Regions from separate parts of the Paenibacillus sp. 102 genome, predicted to be linked through region 1. Evidence: riboswitches for the same ligand, from Rfam matches in the RefSeq annotation. Region 1 holds a riboswitch; each other region holds the start of a gene.
The links. Region 1 has a riboswitch for lysine ahead of AAIE21_RS12465 (amino acid permease). Riboswitches for the same ligand answer to the same signal wherever they lie in the genome.
Positions count from the first base shown of each region.

Region 2: another riboswitch for lysine. It lies ahead of AAIE21_RS06250 (aspartate kinase); the one in region 1 lies ahead of AAIE21_RS12465 (amino acid permease).
Region 3: another riboswitch for lysine. It lies ahead of AAIE21_RS15895 (amino acid permease); the one in region 1 lies ahead of AAIE21_RS12465 (amino acid permease).

Region 1 covers NZ_JBCGHT010000004.1:62,986-69,266, forward strand. The annotation lists gene AAIE21_RS12440 (hypothetical protein) at 420-617, opposite strand; gene AAIE21_RS12445 (metallophosphoesterase family protein) at 759-1,499, opposite strand; gene AAIE21_RS12450 (aminoglycoside phosphotransferase family protein) at 1,514-2,455, opposite strand; gene AAIE21_RS12455 (VOC family protein) at 2,470-3,273, opposite strand; gene AAIE21_RS12460 (sulfite exporter TauE/SafE family protein) at 3,483-4,382, shown strand; lysine riboswitch at 4,798-4,990, shown strand; gene AAIE21_RS12465 (amino acid permease) at 5,104-6,281, shown strand, end outside.
Region 2 covers NZ_JBCGHT010000002.1:52,475-58,755, reverse strand. The annotation lists gene AAIE21_RS06260 (sensor histidine kinase) at 1-934, opposite strand, end outside; gene AAIE21_RS06255 (response regulator transcription factor) at 931-1,650, opposite strand; gene AAIE21_RS06250 (aspartate kinase) at 1,864-3,093, opposite strand; lysine riboswitch at 3,325-3,511, opposite strand; gene AAIE21_RS06245 (DoxX-like family protein) at 3,712-4,620, shown strand; gene AAIE21_RS06240 (DUF4166 domain-containing protein) at 4,625-5,236, shown strand; gene AAIE21_RS06235 (YndJ family protein) at 5,242-6,281, shown strand, end outside.
Region 3 covers NZ_JBCGHT010000006.1:122,635-128,915, reverse strand. The annotation lists gene AAIE21_RS15900 (ABC transporter permease) at 1-1,046, opposite strand, end outside; gene AAIE21_RS15895 (amino acid permease) at 1,116-2,540, opposite strand; lysine riboswitch at 2,691-2,873, opposite strand; gene AAIE21_RS15890 (NADP-dependent glyceraldehyde-3-phosphate dehydrogenase) at 3,502-4,947, opposite strand; gene AAIE21_RS15885 (ABC transporter ATP-binding protein) at 5,638-6,281, shown strand, end outside.

The DNA.
Region 1 (6,281 bases):
CACCTCACTTATTTATTCTGATTTTGATTTTAATATACGTTTTATCGTTTTGCAATAAATTTTTATTAATTTGAACAATATTTTTATTGTATGTTTTTGTTTTAAGCAAAAATAAAAAGCATTCCTCATTCAAAGAAATGCTCTATAACTTTAAACCAATAAAGTGAAACTTTAATCAGTGGGGGTTTTCTTCATCCCCCACTGATTATTAGTTGAACCAATCGGACTTTTACGGGCAGTTGATCCCCCGCCTACCTTCATTAGAAAAGTGAAAGTAGCTCGCTCAGAATCGCAGGACGGTGGAATTGGACATTGCCTTCGCTGAATTTTGAGGTGGGGTCTTACTGCCCACGAATAGCGGGATAAAATGAACATAAAACAGGCGCAAGAAAAATTTCTTGCACCTGCTTCCTCCAAACTTACTGACCCCATATTTTCTTAAAAGACTTCGTATATATGATTGCAATTACGGCTTGTGCAATAATAAATAGTGATCCAGTTATTATTTTTATATTATGGTCCAATGCCCCTACTACTCCAAGCGTCAAACCAATTAAGATAAAGAATATACTGAGAGGCGGTGTGATTTTCATTAGTATTCTAAAAGTTTTATTCATAAAATAGCCTCCTACGTCTTTTTTATCAGAAAATTCTATGTATATACATTTATTGTACATCATACATAAAAAGAAATATACAAATATATGGTAATCTTCACTTCTAATATATTTAATTATCCGTTTCATAAAAATAGATGCCTATTTTTTCAACCCACGATACATAGCAGTCGTTAATTCTTGTGCGTATTCATCAAGCTCTGGCATGTCGACGTCTTTCGCTAATTGTATCGCTCGTTCAATGTCATATGGAACACGAACAAGTTGAATGGAAAAGCTCGCCGCTTCTCTTTGATTATATAACCCTTCAAAAATTAAATAAGAAGCTTGTATGATTTCAAGCGGATTCCCTACACTTCCCGCATTACATAATGTTTTCCCTCTAAAATTTTGAACATATGCTTGATGAACATCTCCATAACAAACAACATCTGGTTTTCTTTCACCTTGGATATTTTCTGTCAGATCACTATTTTCAAACATGCTTATGCGCTCTTCTCTTGATGCATACGGTTGAATTCTTTCGTATAGACTTCGAGGTGAAGCATGAAACATTCGAATGAATCTCCCACTCATGGTAAACTCAATTGAAAAAGGTAACCCTCTTAAATAATCCTCATGTTCTTCTGTCAGCTGCCTTTGATGCCACTTTAGCGTCTCAAATTCAGTTGGTTTTGTGATAAAATCATCCCAATTTCCCATTACAACTTGCTCGCATTCTTTTCGAATAATATCAATAACATCGCTAGACTGTGGCCCTTTTCCTACTAAGTCTCCTAAACAAAAAATCCGTTCTATTCCTCTTAATTTTATGTCTTCAAGAACTGCCTTTAACGCAGGGATATTACCATGAATATCTGAAATAACCGCTATTTTATCCATATAAACACCTCCAATTATTCTATATTTATTATATCTTTATTAAAAGATTTATACCAACTTGGAATATAGGATGTAAAACTATTATGTTCTTCTAAAATCCTTCTTAACCTCATTTTCATTCCATCTAGTAAATTAGGTGTGATTCGATTTGCCCACACAATATCTGCCGGAAAAATCATCGCTGCATACAGTGCATACAATTTCCAAAAATGAAGTGATGGTTCACCATCACAGTAACCATGAACTTGTCCAACTGCAAACGGTACACTAATATCAACTGTAAATAAAGCCATTTTATAAAAATCATGAATGGGATCTCCAAAATCGAATCTTGCAAAATCGATTACTGAACGAAACTTATTCTGATAAATCATAATATTCGCTGGGTGAAAATCATCATGAAGAAACACCACTGGACGATTCTGTAATAAAGTTTTATGATTTTCTACAAAGGTTAGCACCGATTGCAAATCAATAAAATCCACTTCATATTCTGCTAGTGCTTGCAAGTATCTCTCGTATTTATTCCATCGAGACGTTCCCCAAGATTCTTCTACATTATTTTTCTTCACTGTATGAATTGTCTTTAATACTTCTCCCGCTCTTTTTCCGGCTAAATATTGCTCATTCTCAGTCAACTTGCCAAGTATATCCTCACCATCTTTTCCGTCAACCCACTCAAATACTTGTACACACCGATTTAATCTATCAAAACTTATAAAATCAACTGGTTTTGGCATTGGTATACTTAATGATTCAAAATGACGCATATATTCATATTCTTCATGTTTACGTTCACTAGTTGCAATATCACACGCTTTAATAAAATAACGTTCATCATTCTCTAATTCAATTTTATACTTTCGATCAAACGAAAAGCCTTTTGGAATAAGAGTACATTGTACGATACGAGGCCAATCTAATTCTTTTTCTAATTCCTTTAACACTTCTTTCACATAGACCACCCCGATTAATATATGTATAGGCCATCTAAAATTTGTTGTTTTTTCTTTTGTGTATTCTCTCCTTGAAATTCAACTGCAAAAGGAAGTTCTCCATCGTTTATTAAATGGTTTTGTACCAGTCCTTCACCAATCGGTTCACAAAATTGGATGTTTACATTTTTAAGTACAATGCTTTGACAAAGTGCATTCCACTCTTTATTTTTTTCTGGTGAAGTCACTTGTACTTCAAGGATCTCTTTCCACCGTTCTACTGTTTCGCATGCATTTTTCACAGCATAGTATATGGTTTGAATTTCTTTTACGGCATTGTGATGCGGGGCAATGACGCCTACTTGTTGTAAATCTAATCTTCTGTCCTCGTCAGCTCCTTCCCATTGTATAAAGAAAGGTAATTTCAGACTACTCTCTTCCTGTTCCACAAATAACATTTTCCATTCGATAAGATGGCCGTCGTTTCTCATTCGCTTTCCTTCGAATGGCCCTTTCACTTGCAACCCTTTTTCCGCGAGCTTTACAGCTAGTTCTTCAATATGATTTGTACGAAGAGCAATTTGGAGCATTCCTTCTCCATGTTGCAATTTCTCAACAGTCTCTTGAACAAGTGGATTATCCGCTTTCTTCGCTTTATCTTCATGTTGCACCGCTAAAAATTCAATATAAGATAAATCAAAATAACATAAACTATTCCACGTTCCCCAGTTCGTATGTTCCCCGCCTTGCACAGTATGAAATCCAAGTTCCTTCATTTTTCCTTCTGCTTCTTTTGGTGTACACCCAACAGCATGAACGAGATGATCAAATGTTAACATGATTTCCCCTCCCTTTATCTACATCTTTTTATTATATAACTGTTCTGTTATTTCAATCAATTTAAAAAACTTCAAAAACCCAGTTGCTTTATCAGATTAATATGCATTATAATAATAAAAACTTAATGTTAAGCTGATTGGAAAAACCAAAGGCTCTTTTCTCACTCGAGAAAAGAGCCTTTTTATTTATTATTACAGGGGGATTTAATATGCAGAAATTAATTGTCTTTGCTATTATTGGTTTTTTTGCTCAATTGATTGACGGAGCACTTGGAATGGCGTATGGGGTAACATCTTCCTCATTATTATTAATGTTTGGAATTGCACCTGCCGTCGCTTCCGCTTCCGTTCATCTCGCTGAAGTTGTTACGACTGCAGCTTCCGGTGTATCTCATATTCGCTTTGGAAACGTTGATAAATATACGGTTTCTAGACTGACATTACCTGGTGCAATTGGTGCTTTTGTCGGTGCATGCTTTTTAAGCAACTTGCCCGGCGATTTAATTAAACCGTACATTTCACTCTTTTTATTTACGTTAGGCGTCTATATTTTATTACGATTTATTATTCAAAAACAGATTGTCAAATCAAATAAGCGTATGTCTGGAAAACAGCTTATCCCATTAGGATTATTTGCAGGATTTGTTGACTCAACAGGTGGTGGTGGTTGGGGACCAATTACAACACCAGTACTACTTGCACGAGGAAATGAAGCACGAAAAGTCATTGGTTCCGTAGATACAAGTGAATTTCCAGTATCTTTAGCCGCAACAATCGGATTTTTCATTTCATTAGGATGGGAACAAGTAAGCTGGGTTTGGGTATTTGCACTTATGCTTGGCGGTATTCTGGCAGCTCCAATCGCTGCATGGTTAGTACGAATTGTGCCTTCGCATTTACTTGGTGTACTCGTTGGCGGACTCATTATTTTTACAAATATCCGGACGCTGCTTACATCATTTAAAGTAGATCCAACAATTATTAACCTTTCTTATATTGCAGTAGGTCTTATCGTTATTATTGCACTTTTCATTGCGGTTAGAAATCACTCTCAACTTACAAAACAAAACGTTGGATATACGACTGGTCAAAAGCGAGTTTTACCTTAAAGAAAAAATAGTTACGTAGTATGAAGGTAAGCAAATGATTCGTTTGCTTACCTTTTTTAATTGCTCACTTCAAATTCATTCATTTACAATTGTCTTACCTCCCTTTTCCACTTACAAACTTCATATATTCATTTATAACTATGTTTACATGAACAATGTCGAATTTTATTTTTCTGAATTTTCTTTTAATTTTAGAGGATTTTCCCTATCTTTTTGCGAAACATTTGTATAACAATTTTTTCTTCATTTTTTACATATTAAGTAGGTTGGTTCGGGCGGAGTTTTGAAAACGTTTCCTATACAATAACCGATTATTTGTGATAATTTCCTACAAAAATTCCTTGCAATATTTTCAGAAACTAATTACAATTGCCATATATTAAAAATCACAGCAATAAATAAATCCTCATCAATCCGATGAGGTAGAGGTTGCGGCTTTTATTAGTAAAACGGATGAGACACAGAGAATATCAATGATCCCGTTTGAAAGGAAATGCTGCCGAAGTTTATATTTCTTCTCTGGAAATATAAGCTGGGGCTGTCTCCGAATAGGAACAGAACTGTCACGTTTACAAAATACCGTGTAAACGTGGGGTGCTATCTTAACGGAAGGGTATGATGGGGTGGTTATTTGTGAAACGTTCCGCCGAATTCCTTTGGCGGTTTTTTGTATTTTTCTCCCCCGCTCCTTCCTAATCTTACAAGAAAAGGAGTGTTGAACATGAATAGCATAGCTGATCAAGCTACCTCTACAAAACAATCTACACAAGGACAAGGTGAACTAAAGCGCGGGTTGAAAACGCGCCACCTTACAATGATTTCTCTCGGTGGTACAATTGGTACTGGGCTCTTTCTTGCAAGCGGTGGTGTTATTCACACAGCAGGGCCTGGCGGAGCTCTCTTAGCCTATACGGCAATCGGAATTATGGTTTACTTTTTAATGACAAGCTTAGCTGAATTAGCAGCGTATATGCCTGTCACCGGCTCATTTAGCACATACGCAACAAAATTTGTCGATCCATCACTTGGATTTGCACTCGGCTGGAATTATTGGTATAACTGGGCAATTACTGTTGCAGCTGAACTAGCAGCAGTTACATTAATTATGAAATTTTGGTTTCCAAATACTCCGTCTTTAATTTGGAGTGGTCTTTGTTTAGCTATTATGTTTCTTTTTAATTATTTATCTGTTAAAGGATTTGGTGAAGCAGAGTATTGGTTCGCTCTTATTAAAGTAGTAACTGTTATTATCTTTTTAATTGTTGGATTTATGATGATTTTCGGCATTATGGGCGGCGAACCTGTTGGATTTAAAAACTTTACTGTTGCGGATGCACCATTTAACGGCGGCATCATGGCAATCATCGGTGTATTTATGGCTGCTGGTTTCTCATTCCAAGGAACTGAATTATTAGGTGTAGCTGCTGGTGAAACGGCTGATCCAGAGCGTAGTATTCCAAAAGCAATTCGTTCTATCTTTTGGCGTATTCTACTATTCTACATCTTTGCCATTCTTGTTATCGGTTTATTGATTCCTTATACAACTGAAAGTCTTGCAGCAAGTGATGTAACAGTAAGTCCATTTACACTTGTATTTGAAAAAGCAGGTGTAGCATTTGCAGCTTCTGTTATGAATGCCGTTATTTTAACAGCTGTTTTATCGGCTGGTAACTCTGGTATGTATGCTTGCACTCGTATGCTTTGGGATTTAGCACGTCAAGGAAAAGCACCAAAATTTTTAGGCAAACTAAATAGTCGTGGTGTACCCGTTAACGCTTTAATTGCAACATCTCTAGTTGGATGTGCTGCTTTCTTAGCTTCTTTATATGGCGACGGCGTTGTATATGTTTGGTTATTAAACGCATCTGGAATGTCCGGCTTTATCGCATGGGTCGGAAT
Region 2 (6,281 bases), on a different contig from region 1:
GCTTAAATATGTTTCGAACAGTCACTTCATCCATACCAATACCATTGTCTTCGATTATAATCTGTACATTCTCGTCTAAATAAATAGATGTTTTAATATGTGTTCCAATAGGGTTATGTAAAACACAGTTCATAAGTAAGTTTTGTAAGGATCGGTATAATAATTTTGTATCAATAGGAATTACTATATTTGTTACATCGGTGTGGAAATGAAAATGATACTGTGAAGAACAGGGATTGTTTGTAATATCTGCCACGATTCTTCTTGTAAATTCAACAATATTTGTTTGTTCTTCGACGAGCGGTATTTGAGAGTCGTTAAGACGAAAAGACAGATTTAAGTCTGCAATTAATTCTTCCATATGTGCTCCTTTTTCCTTAATTTCTTGTAGGAATTTTTGTTTTTCCTCTTCACTCCACTGATGTTCACGGGATAGCATAAGTGTGGAATATCCAGTGATGTAAGTAAGCGGTGTTTTTAAGTCATGTGAGATTCCAGCTATCCATTCTTGTTTCATATTGTCCAAGCGATTTCTTTCGATTTCAATTTCTCTTAATTTGCTTGCCAAATATTCAATATTTAAAATAACATCTTTATACAAACGGTAAGGTCCCTTTAATGTGTTAGATTTTTTGTTATAAATATGATGCGTTTTTGTGGGTTTTTCATCATAATGTCCTTTTGCTAAGGTGGAAATCCAAGAAATGATAATAAATAATGGTTTTCCAATATACCATCCATACACAATACTACCTAAAATAAGAGTACATATGAATATAAGTATTACAATTACATCATATGCATTATTTTTTTCCGTCATTCCAACGAGGGGGAAGATGAGTTCAAATGTTATCATTAAAGTAATGCCCATAAATATGAGGCAAATAAACAAGCTAAGGATGAAATGAAGGCTTAGACGTATGTTGATTTTCATTTTATTTGCTCCTTATTTGGTGGTATAAATTTGTAACCAATCCCTCTTAAATTAAGAATGAATTTTGGGTGCTTTGGGTCTTCTTCTATTTTTTTTCGTAATTTAGAAATGTGCATTACGACTGTTTTATCATCTCCGATAGAAGAGGTTCCCCATACATATTCATATAATTGTTCGGCAGTAAAAATCCGGTTTGGATGTGTACACAAAAACGTCAGTAATTCTAATTCCTTTGCTGTACAATGAACAGGTTCTTCATTGACGGTAATAAGACCTTCATCTGGGTAGATTGAAAATGAGTGAAAATGTAATTCAGATCTTTCTTCTTTGTTTTCGATTTGAAACATATTTTGTCTGCGAAGTTGTACGTTGATTCTTGCGACAACTTCTAGAGGATTGAAAGGTTTTGTAATGTAATCATCTCCTCCGATTCCGAGGCCTGTCAATTTATCTAAATCACTGGAACGTGCTGTAATGAATAGAATGGGGGTGGTCGTATAATTACGTATTTGCCTACACAACTCAAAGCCATCTATATCAGGAAGCATGACGTCTAGTATAATAATATTGAATACGCGAGATTTAATTAAATCTAAAGCTTCATTTCCAGTTTCAGCTGTTGTAATATGGGTGAAGTTTTCCTTTTTCAGTGTAATTGAAAGCATGTCCAATATTCCTTTTTCATCATCTACTAAAAGAATGTTTTCTGTCCTCATTATGTAACCTACTTTCTGATATTATATTTTTATGTTTTATCTATAAAATATATAGGATTGTTTTCTTCTTAAATAGTTTATCATAATTGAAGTGTTTGAAAATATGGAATTTTCGTGTAGAATAATATGTTTTCTTTGAAGAGGAAATGGTAATAATAAAATAAACAACAACGAGACTATTTATCGTTGTTGTTTTTGAAAACGAATATAGAATTAGTGCATTTGTACTAATGGTTCAATTTTAGCCATAAATGCTTGATGGAGCGCCTCTACACCATCGACTAAGTGTAGACGATCAATTACAACAGATACTTTAATTTCAGAAGTACTTACCATTTTAATATGAATATTTTCTTCTTTTAGTGTAGAGAACATGCTAGCCGCAACACCTGGATTAGATACCATGCCAGATCCTACAATAGATACTTTAGCTAGGTGATTTTCATATTCTACCGATTTATAATGAAGCGTTTCTTGATTTTGTTCTAATACTTCTAATGTTTCTCTTAAATCACTCGAATGAATAGAGAAGGATAGGTGTACAGTACCTTCATTTGTAATGCTTTGAATAATGATATCAACATTAATATGAGCGTTAGCTAATGTAGAGAAAACAGTTGAAAGCGATCCTTGTTCTAATCCTTTCATTGTTACACGTGTAATATTATCTTCAAATGCAATACCTTTTACGATCGATTGTTGTTCCATGTTACATTCTCCCCTTACAATTGTTCCATTTTCTCGTTCCATACTGGAACGAACTTCTAAAACGACGTTATGATTTTTAGCAAATTCAACAGCGCGTGGGTGCAGTACACCAGCTCCAAGGTTTGCGAGTTCTAACATTTCATCATAAGAAATTTCATCTAATTTATATGCGTCTTTTACAACGCGTGGATCAGTTGTGTAAACGCCTGTGACGTCTGTATAAATATCACATTTTTTCGCTTTAAGCGCAGCCGCTAAGGCAACAGCAGTTGTATCAGAACCACCGCGGCCGAGTGTTGTAATTTCGTTTTCTTCACTGAATCCTTGGAAGCCAGCGACAATTACAATCGTACCTTCTTGTAAATAGGACTGAATCCGTTCTGTATTGATATCAGTGATTCTTGCACTTCCGTGTACAGATTCAGTTGTGATACCAGCTTGCCAGCCCGTTAGTGAAATAGCTTGATATCCTTTTGTTTGTAGTGCCATTGTTAATAAAGAGATTGTAACTTGTTCGCCAGTTGTTAAAAGCATATCCATTTCGCGTTTACTTGGATTTTCGGTAATAGCCGTAGCAAGTGCAACAAGCTCATCTGTGCTTTTGCCCATTGCAGAAACAACTGTAACAACGCCGTTTCCTCGTTCATATTCTTCAATAATTAAATTTGCTACATGTTGAATGCGCTGGATACTTCCAACAGAAGTACCACCGAATTTTTGAACAATCGTTTCCATTGCAAATTCCTTCTTTCGTCCATTTTTATTAATCAATCAGGAAAGGTGTAAAAAACATATAAGAGAGATGTATAAGTCCCTAAATATTCCTGTAGTTACCGGAAAGAAAAACAAAAAACACCATCTCAAATAGGTGAGGATGGTGCTGTTACAGGAAAAGGGAAACAGAAAAAGGAGCTAATAAAAAAACCGCCAAAAAAGGAATATCATAATAAAACATGATATCTCTTTTTTGTAGATAGCTCTTCATACATACACGTCTGTACATATGACAGTTCTGTTTCTATTCGAAAACAGCCCCAATTGATAAATGCAGAGAAATTTATCAATTTCGGCAACGATTCCTTTCTTCTAAACTCATCGACATCTCTGTGTCTCCTTTAGAATACTTATAAGCGTTGCAACCTCTATCTCACGTTTTGGGCGAGAGTGTTTGGTTTATGAAGTTATTTGGTAACATTTGTTTTATAATAATTAAAATATTTTAGGAAATCAAGTGCTTTATTAATATTTTGAAAATTAAGTCTTTTTATAAAATGAAAGAATTGTTTGAAAAATATAGATGGAATCGAATTTTACGTATACATTAGTGATATAGAGGGAGTGGAGGGAGAGAGGATGAAGAGGCAGAAACCGCTTTATGTTCAAACAGAAATGGAAACATCAATGGAGGAACTATGGAGGTATACGCAAGATCCAACGTTACATACAGAGTGGGATGCAAGGTTTACTGAAATATCATATCTAGAGAGAAAAGAGGATGAACCGCAACGTTTTTTATACAAAACGAAAATTGGTTTTGGACTCGAAATAGCTGGTGAAGGAGAATCGGTAGGGGAATTACAAAAGGAAACAGGGGAAAGAATATCTTCGTTAAAATTTTGGACAGACAGTAAACTTTCATTGATAAAAATAGGAAGGGGCTATTGGAAATATACACCGAATGGAAAAAAGATTTGCTTTGAAACGCAGTATGATTATGAGACGAAGTTCGGCGTTGTCGGGAGAATTATAGATTCATATGTATTTCGGCCGCTATTAGGATGGGCAACAGCATGGAGCTTTGATGCTTTAAAGTTATGGTTAGAAAAGGAACTACATCCTCGCTTATTAATAAGAAGAACGATTACGCATTGGCTTACGTGTTTCTTACTAGCATTTGTATGGATGTATCAAGGGCTTGTACCAAAAGTATTATTTGCTCATCCAGAAGAGATACGGATGCTTTCTATACTTATTAGTTCAAACGAAAATAGCATTCTTGCTCTTAAAATAATTGGTTTTTTAGAAATAGTATTCGGGATCATATGGTTGTTGCCGTTCAAAAAAAGGAGATTGTTTTTATTTCATATTTTTATTCTAATAGGCTTGACCGTTGCAGCAGGATTCACAAATATTTTGAGTTTTATCCAACCATTTAACCCCATTACCTTAAATCTTATATTAATTGGATTATCAGTTATTGGTTATATGAACAGTGATGATTTACCAAGAGCGAAAAATTGTAAGAGAAAAAGAAAGGGGTAAATGCGTGACTAACATCTATGAACGATTATTAGGAGAATCTTATCAGCAGCTACATCCAAAATTACAAAAACGTTATGCAATTACGGAAAACAATCCTTTTATAGGTGAAGGGAAAATGGATGAAATTGATGAAGGATCGTTCTTTGTCAAAATACTTTTAAGAGTGGCATCGAAATTTCGCATGTTTTTTTCAGAAAGAGGAAAAGAGGTACCGTTTACGATACATAATACTGCTGAAAAGGATGCGAAAGGAACTATCTTTGTAAGGTGGAATAGGATGTTTCTGTTTGGCAACAAAAAACGTTACTTCAATGCTGTTATGTACTTGGATACGAAGCAGAATGAAATTATTGATTACTTTGGTGAACCGCATTTGCTTGTATCAACACTTGCATTTTATGTGGATAAAGAAGGAGCAATGCATATCTCATCAAAAAAACAATGGTTTTACATATTTGGGAAGAAAATACCACTACCAAAATTTTTATATGGAGAGGCGAAAATTACAGAGAGCTATGATGATGTGTTAAATCGTTACAAAATTCATGTTCAAGTACGAAATCCATTGTTTGGGCCGCTTTTCTTTTATAAGGGAACGTTTATAGAAAGGGATTAAAATAGATGAAAAATATAGTTGTTGGACTTATTTGTTATATGATTTTTCTTATATTAGAATGGTCCGTACTAAATCCTGTTGAATCGATTATATTACTATCTATTCTTCTGTTCATACCAATGTCATTGTGCATTGTTGATAAGGAGAAAAGAGATGGATCACAGGTTTTATTTTATAAAACGGTATCGTTACTTTATCCGGTTGCTGCAATCAGTGCGATGCTTGCCTTCGTAACAGAATATTTTTTATTTGCAATTATTTGGTACATATATACAGGCATTATTGCGTTATTCGGTGTAAGTAGACTGTTAGAAAGAGGATGGAAGCCGTTAGAAGAGACTGCAATTGATAGTGGATTTATTTATTTGTTTTTAGGTGGTTTTTGGTTCTATGCTTCTGTAGCAAATATATCAATTATGCAGTTTAGTTCTGATATTGTTTTACTTACAGCAGCTCACTTTCACTATTCAGCCTTTTTACTGCCTTTATCTGTAGGCTTACTTGGGAGAAAGCAACAAAAGAAAAGTAAATTATTTGAGATTGTTACATGTATTATTATGATTTCTCCGATGACAGTAGCAATTGGTATTACTTATTCGAGGACATTCGAGTTCTTTGCGGTATTAGTTTATCTCATTTCACTTTATGCTTATGGTATTTATGTATGGAAAACAAAATTCACTTCTATAAGTGCAAAAATTCTTCTTATCATTTCATCAAGTACACTTATGATAACGATTTTGTTTTCGCTCGTATACTCATATGGAAACTTGAAACAAGTTATGACGATCACCATTGCACAAATGGTTTGGATTCATGGTGTTGTGAATGGGATTGGTGTCGCATTACCTGCTTTTGCCTGCTGGATGATTGAAAAGAATGTGCCAGCTTATATTCACTACGGAAAACCGATGAGTCGTATGAAAGGAAAAATGAAAGTGGAAGGAACGAATGGTGTAAAAGAGAAGATATATACAGGTCTTGTAAATCAAATGAGTGATTTTCATAGTATGCAGTTTGATGAAAGGAAAGTATCTCCGCTTAT
Region 3 (6,281 bases), on a different contig from region 1:
AATACAAGAGTGAGAAATTGGTGTACTCTTTCTTCAAATGAAATCGGATATAATGCTACAATATTATTTCCCAAAAAATATTTCCATAAGGAACGCAATTGCATAGAAGTCATGTATAAGAGACAACAAGTAATAGCGCCCTTTGTAAATACATTTGGTACGAAATATAAAATGAAAGAACCGAGAATAGTTAATCGCACATATATACCAAAATAATCATTTGCACGTAAGAATGATAAAGTGTTCAAATATAAAAAAGTAGATTGTTTTTTATGTAAGATAGGTTCTAGCCAATTTGTAAGCCATTTTCTTTGTTTTACTTGTTTTTTTAGCTGCGGAACATCGGTGAAAAAGTTGGCAAATTGGTAAAAGTGCATGTCCATTTTTTCTTCTTGCTCAATGATATATTCCCATCCAATTCGTTTTGTTGGTTGTTTTACTGTATAAATAAGTATCAAGGCTGGAAGCAAGAGAACAGCACCTAATAGAACGACTGATACGGACTGAAAGAGCATATAAAGAATGAGTGCATTACAAGTCAATCGAATGATCAACCAGATTTGGCCATTATATTGATCACGCCATATCCAATTGATATATAGGTTCCAACCTTTTAGTAACATTAAAATGAAAAAGATCGTACATAAGAATGGAACGGTTGTCTGTAATGTTTGCATTGCCAGCGGTGTAATGATTAGAAACGTAAATAGCAATGGAAATAACTGAATGACATAATTATAGAGAAGAGATTGTCTGAAATAAGATGTTAATTTCTCTTCAAGTGCCAGTAAATAGACAGCGTCAGGTTTTTGGATAAACGTGCGGACCTTACATCGCGTTATCATGATTGTAAGCACAGTTATGATGAGTAATAATGCGATTCCTTTAGAAGGAGATGTTTTAAGAAACTGCGCATAATAATATGCGCCTATGCATGAAATAAAGATGAAGCTATATAATAAACCACTAATCATACGGAAAAAATATGTGAGACTGTTTTGTATATGTTTTTGAAAACGAGTGCTCCATAGTGTTTCAATTGACATGTTTTTCACCTCTATTATCTATTATAAAGGTTTCTTTCTTGTACCAAAATAAAAAACGAGCAAATTGCTTTAAGCAATTTGCTCGTTTTTATTTTCTTTATTTCTTTTTTGATCACGATTCATTAATGGATAAAAGGCAAAGCCAATTACAAATAAGCCAATTCCAAGAAGGAATGTTTTGATATCTGAGGCTCCTGTTTTAATCACCCATAATGCATAGCAAAGAGCAATGACTGCGACAATACCATCTATAATTCGTGAAACCATTTCGTCTTTGTATGTCTCACCAGTTGCGACCAGTTTTAATTGAAAGATCGGTGAAACGAGATAAGGGATTAAGTAAGCTAAAGTTGAGACAGTAATAACGAATGTATAGGCCTCAGCAATTGTCCCTGATAACGTTGAGAATAGGAAGACTTGCGACATAATATTTGTCAGTCTTAATGAATAAATCGGGCTTCCTTTTTTGTTTGTTTTTGCAAAGAAGGAAGGGAAGAATCCTTCTTTTGCCGCTTGATACGGTACTTCTGAACTTAATAAAATCCAGCCTAAGATCGAGCCGAATAGGGAAGTAAGGGCAAGCAAGGCCATTAATTTCCCGCCGCCATGACCCATTGCAGCATTTAATGCATCAGCTAATGGACGTTCAGACGCTTGTAGTTTATCCATATGAAGAACACCCATTGTTAAAATGGTAATTCCTAAATAAATGGCAACAGTTATTAATAAGCCAGCAACAGTTGCATGTTTTACCGTTTTTGGTGATTTCGCACGGTTTGATAAAAGAACGGCTGATTCAATACCGATAAATGCCCAAAGTGTTGTTAGAGCAGCTAAATTTACTTGCGAAAGCAGTCCGTGTGACACGCCTTCTTTATCAATCATTGGTGTGTACCATTGTCCAAATTTTGAAGCTTGAAATGCAAACAAAGTAACAACGATGAATAGAAGGAATCCTGTCACCTTCGTTGTTGTTGCTAAGAAGTTTAATTTTCCAGCTCCGTTTACACCGTTTGTTAAAATCATATGTGTTCCCCATAATAAGAGAGAACAGATAGAGAATGTAATGAGTTTTCCAACTTCCACATCGAAAGTGCCAATTGAAAATAAGAGGCGTGTATCTTTCATAATCGGGAAGAAGAGTGATAAATAACCTGCAAAAGATGTAATAATAGCAACATTACTTGCCCAGTTTGCGACCCAGTAGCCCCAAACCATGCTGAATCCAGCCATTTTTTTCTTTTTTGGTGATGAAAATAAAGCATATGCATGACTTTGTGGTCCTGTTGTTAAATCAGGACGACGAATTGCTAAATTACCGAAAACAAGAGCTAGCATTAAAACACCAAACCCTGTTGTTAACCAAGCTAAAGTAACACCGAGAGGGCTTGCTGTTTGTGCTAATGTACTTGGCACCATGAAAATACCAGCGCCAACCATATTGCCGACAACAAATGCTGTCAGTACCCAAAAGCCCCATTTTTTCTGTTGCATAAAAAATACCTCCAAAGTTAGTATAACCAAGTCAAGCGAGGAGATATGTATGTCTTCCGAAAAGGAAGAAAGGCAAGCTTCATACAAAACAAAAAAAGCACGTGTCATTGTCGCTACGTGCTTTCTATCTTATAGGAAACCCACGACATACCTCTCGATAGCTCTCCACAAACAAATTGTTTGTGACAGTTCTGCATTTATTAAATAGCAGACCCAGCAAGAATGCATGGTGGGCATTACTTACTTCGGCAACCATTCCTTTCCCATTCATTCATCGATGCCACTACATCTCCTGAAATGATACTCTTAATGACTGCAACCTCTACCTCACCGAGATACGAATGAGGATTTATGTATTAAATTAACGTATTTAAGGGTAACAAATGTATTTTTATACGTCAATGGATATAGAAATAATCAGACTATAGTGAAGAATTTGTCATTATAAGAAGAGGGAGCTTTTTCGAAATTTAGGAATGTAATGGATTGGTTAATGAATAGTAGCCCTAAAGCATATGAGATAAGTGAATAGGTGAATGAAAGAATATATATCCAACTTGATTTTCCAACATATATATCCATTTTTATTTTCAAGCACCTAAGTCGTGGTTATGAAAATAAAAGGAAATCTCCACTCGCTTTCTCCTTTTGTTCTCACTTTGCATGAGGCCAAAAAAAGCACTGACCGCTTCTATACATGGCCGGACGCTCTCTTCCCACCTAAAAAGAATGGTTTTTGCCCGGTTTTTCATTTTGTATTTATCCCGCATTAACGGGCAGTAAGACCCCTACCTCAAGATTCAGAGGGAAACGAGGAAGATAGGTGGGGGATCAACTGCCCGTAAAAGCCCGATTGGTGAGGGCTGATAATCAGTGGGGGATGAAGAAAACCCCCACTGATTAAAGTTTCACTTTATATAAAAAGAAGCTAATCTACAGCGGTAGACTAGCTTCTAAAATGTTACATTAAGTTTAATACAGTTACTTTTTCACGTGTCATAGACTCAAGGCTCTTACGAATACCTTGTGCTCCCATACCAGAACCTTTTACGCCGATGAATGGGAAGTGGTCAGGGCCACGCTCTGTACGTCCGTTAATTTGAACAGAACCAGTATCGATTTTATTTGCAATTGCAAATGCTTTATTAATGTCTTTTGTGAAGACACTTGCTTGTAAGCCGAAATCTGATTTGTTCGCAATTTCAATTGCTTGCTCATCAGAAGAAACGCGGATGATTGGAAGGATTGGACCGAATGGCTCTTCCCAAGCAACTTTCATATCTTCTGTTACATTGTCAATTAATGTTGGGTAAATCAAGTTACGCTCGCGCTTGTTACCGATAACGATTGTTGCGCCTTTTTCTACTGCATCGTCAACTAAACCTTGAACGAAATCAGCAGATTTATCATCGATTAATGGCACGATTGTGCTGTCTTGTTCTGGAGAACCAACAGTTAATTCAGCCACTTGATCTTTTAATAAGCTAACAAGCTCGTCTGCTACATTTTCATGCACAAGCACGCGTTTGATTGCAGTACAACGTTGACCAGAGTATGAGAATGCACCGCTTACGATATGTTTTGCTGCTTCCTCTAGGTCAGCATCTTCACGTACGATACCCGGGTCTTTTCCGCCAAGTTCTAATACAAGTGGAATCATAGCAGCTTTTTTCGCTAAGTGAGCACCTGTGTTTGTACCACCTGTGAACGATACCATATTTACGCCAGGATGTTCCACTAAGTAGTCACCGATAACAGAACCGCGTCCAGTTGCTACATTTACAAGTCCTTTTGGAAGACCTGCTTTATGAAGTGCTTCAACCATTTTAATACCGCTAATTGCGCCTTGTGTTGCTGGTTTAAAGATAACAGCGTTACCCATAATAAGAGCTGGTGCAAGTTTTGCAGCAGATAAGTTTACAGGGTAGTTAAATGGTGCGATTGCTAAAATGACACCACGTGGTGCACGTTGAACGATTGCAAGTTTAGATTTAGATCCGCCAGGGAAGCTATCACCCATCATGCTTTCGCCATGCATATGTAATGCTTCGTCTACAGTGTAACGAATAAGATCTGCTGTACGAACAACTTCTTTTTTCGCATCTTTATAACCTTTACCGACTTCTTTCATTACGATATCGGCAATTTCATCTTGCATATTTACAAGCTCATCAGCCCATTTATATAAATATTTTGCACGATCTTGAAGAGATGCTTCAGCCCAGTCCTTTTGAGCTTCTTTTGCTGATGCAATTGCTTCGTCAACTTCCCCGCGAGTAATCGCTTGTACTTGTCCAATTACTTCATGTAAATATGGTGACGGAATATCAATTGTTTGCCCAGAAGAGCTTTCTCTCCATTCACCGTTTAAATAAAATTTGTACGTATTGCTAGTTATCGTTGTCATGATTCGTCCTCCTAAAATAGCAACTTGTAAGAGTGAGTATATGGTGATTGTAGGGGGTTTGAGAATATTTTTCAAACAAAATGTTTATGAAAACGATTTCTTATGTGATTTTAATTTTGTATGCCCTTTCTGAAAGGGGTTTACTGTATTTTTAAGTGAAATATAGGGTTTATAAATAGTATTAATAGATAATTTTTTTCGAGTATGGGAAAGGGAGTATGTATTTTATATTTCTTGTGATAAAAATTTGTTTTATAAAATAATAAAAAAACAATTGACAGAAAAGTTCATAAAGTTATAAAATTAAAAATGGAAAATAAATGAAGGAGGTGTGCGTGATGATTGTAATTGTAAATATGACTGGCTTAGCGGTATTACATGGCGTGGAACATTCATATCATTACGCAACCCGTACGGAAAGATAGTGCTTTTTTGTCTTTAAAAAAGCGTACGTTGCGTATTTCGTAACGTACGCTTTTATGCGTTTTTGCGCATATCGTCAAGCGGCGGTATGCGCTTTTTTGTCTCTATTTTTGGTTGTTTCCATACTTTGTATGGTTTCGATAAAGAAAAATATGGAGGGTGAGAAGGTATGGTGAAACAGTATAGTTGGCTTGGTGTAAAATGGGGGGCTTTTGATAGCGGATAACAGAGATAAACTGAAACAAGATCGAGAAGGGAGAGATTTCATTGTTTTCAGTATTACAAAAGTTAACATGGTTTTTTAAAGAACATTGGAAGCGGTACAGTATCGCAATTGGCGCGCTTTTAATTGTAAATGTAGTAGAGGTAATTCCTCCAAAAGTAATTGGCTTAACAATTGACCATATAAAAATAGGGTCTTTAACAAGCGAAGTAATTATGAAGTATATTTGGATTTTAGTAGTGACGACGATAGTTGGATATATACTCACGTATGTATGGCAACATCAATTATTTGGTGGTTCATTTGTTCTTGAAAAAACGATGCGTTCAAAATTTATGGGGCACTTGCTGAAAATGACACCGACCTTTTATCACAAAAATCGTACTGGTGATTTAATGGCAAGGGCGACAAATGATTTAAAGGCGATTTCTATGACTGCTGGTTTTGGGATTTTGACACTCGTGGATTCTAGTTTATATATGCTAACGATTGTTTTTATGATGGGATTTTCAATTAGTTGGGAACTTACAATTGCGGCACTTCTTCCTTTGCCGATTATGGCATATGCGATGAATATATACGGGAAGAGGTTACATGAACGCTTTACAATTGCTCAAGATGCGTTTGGAGATATGAATGACAAAGTGCTTGAATCGATTGCAGGCGTGCGTGTGATTCGTGCATATGT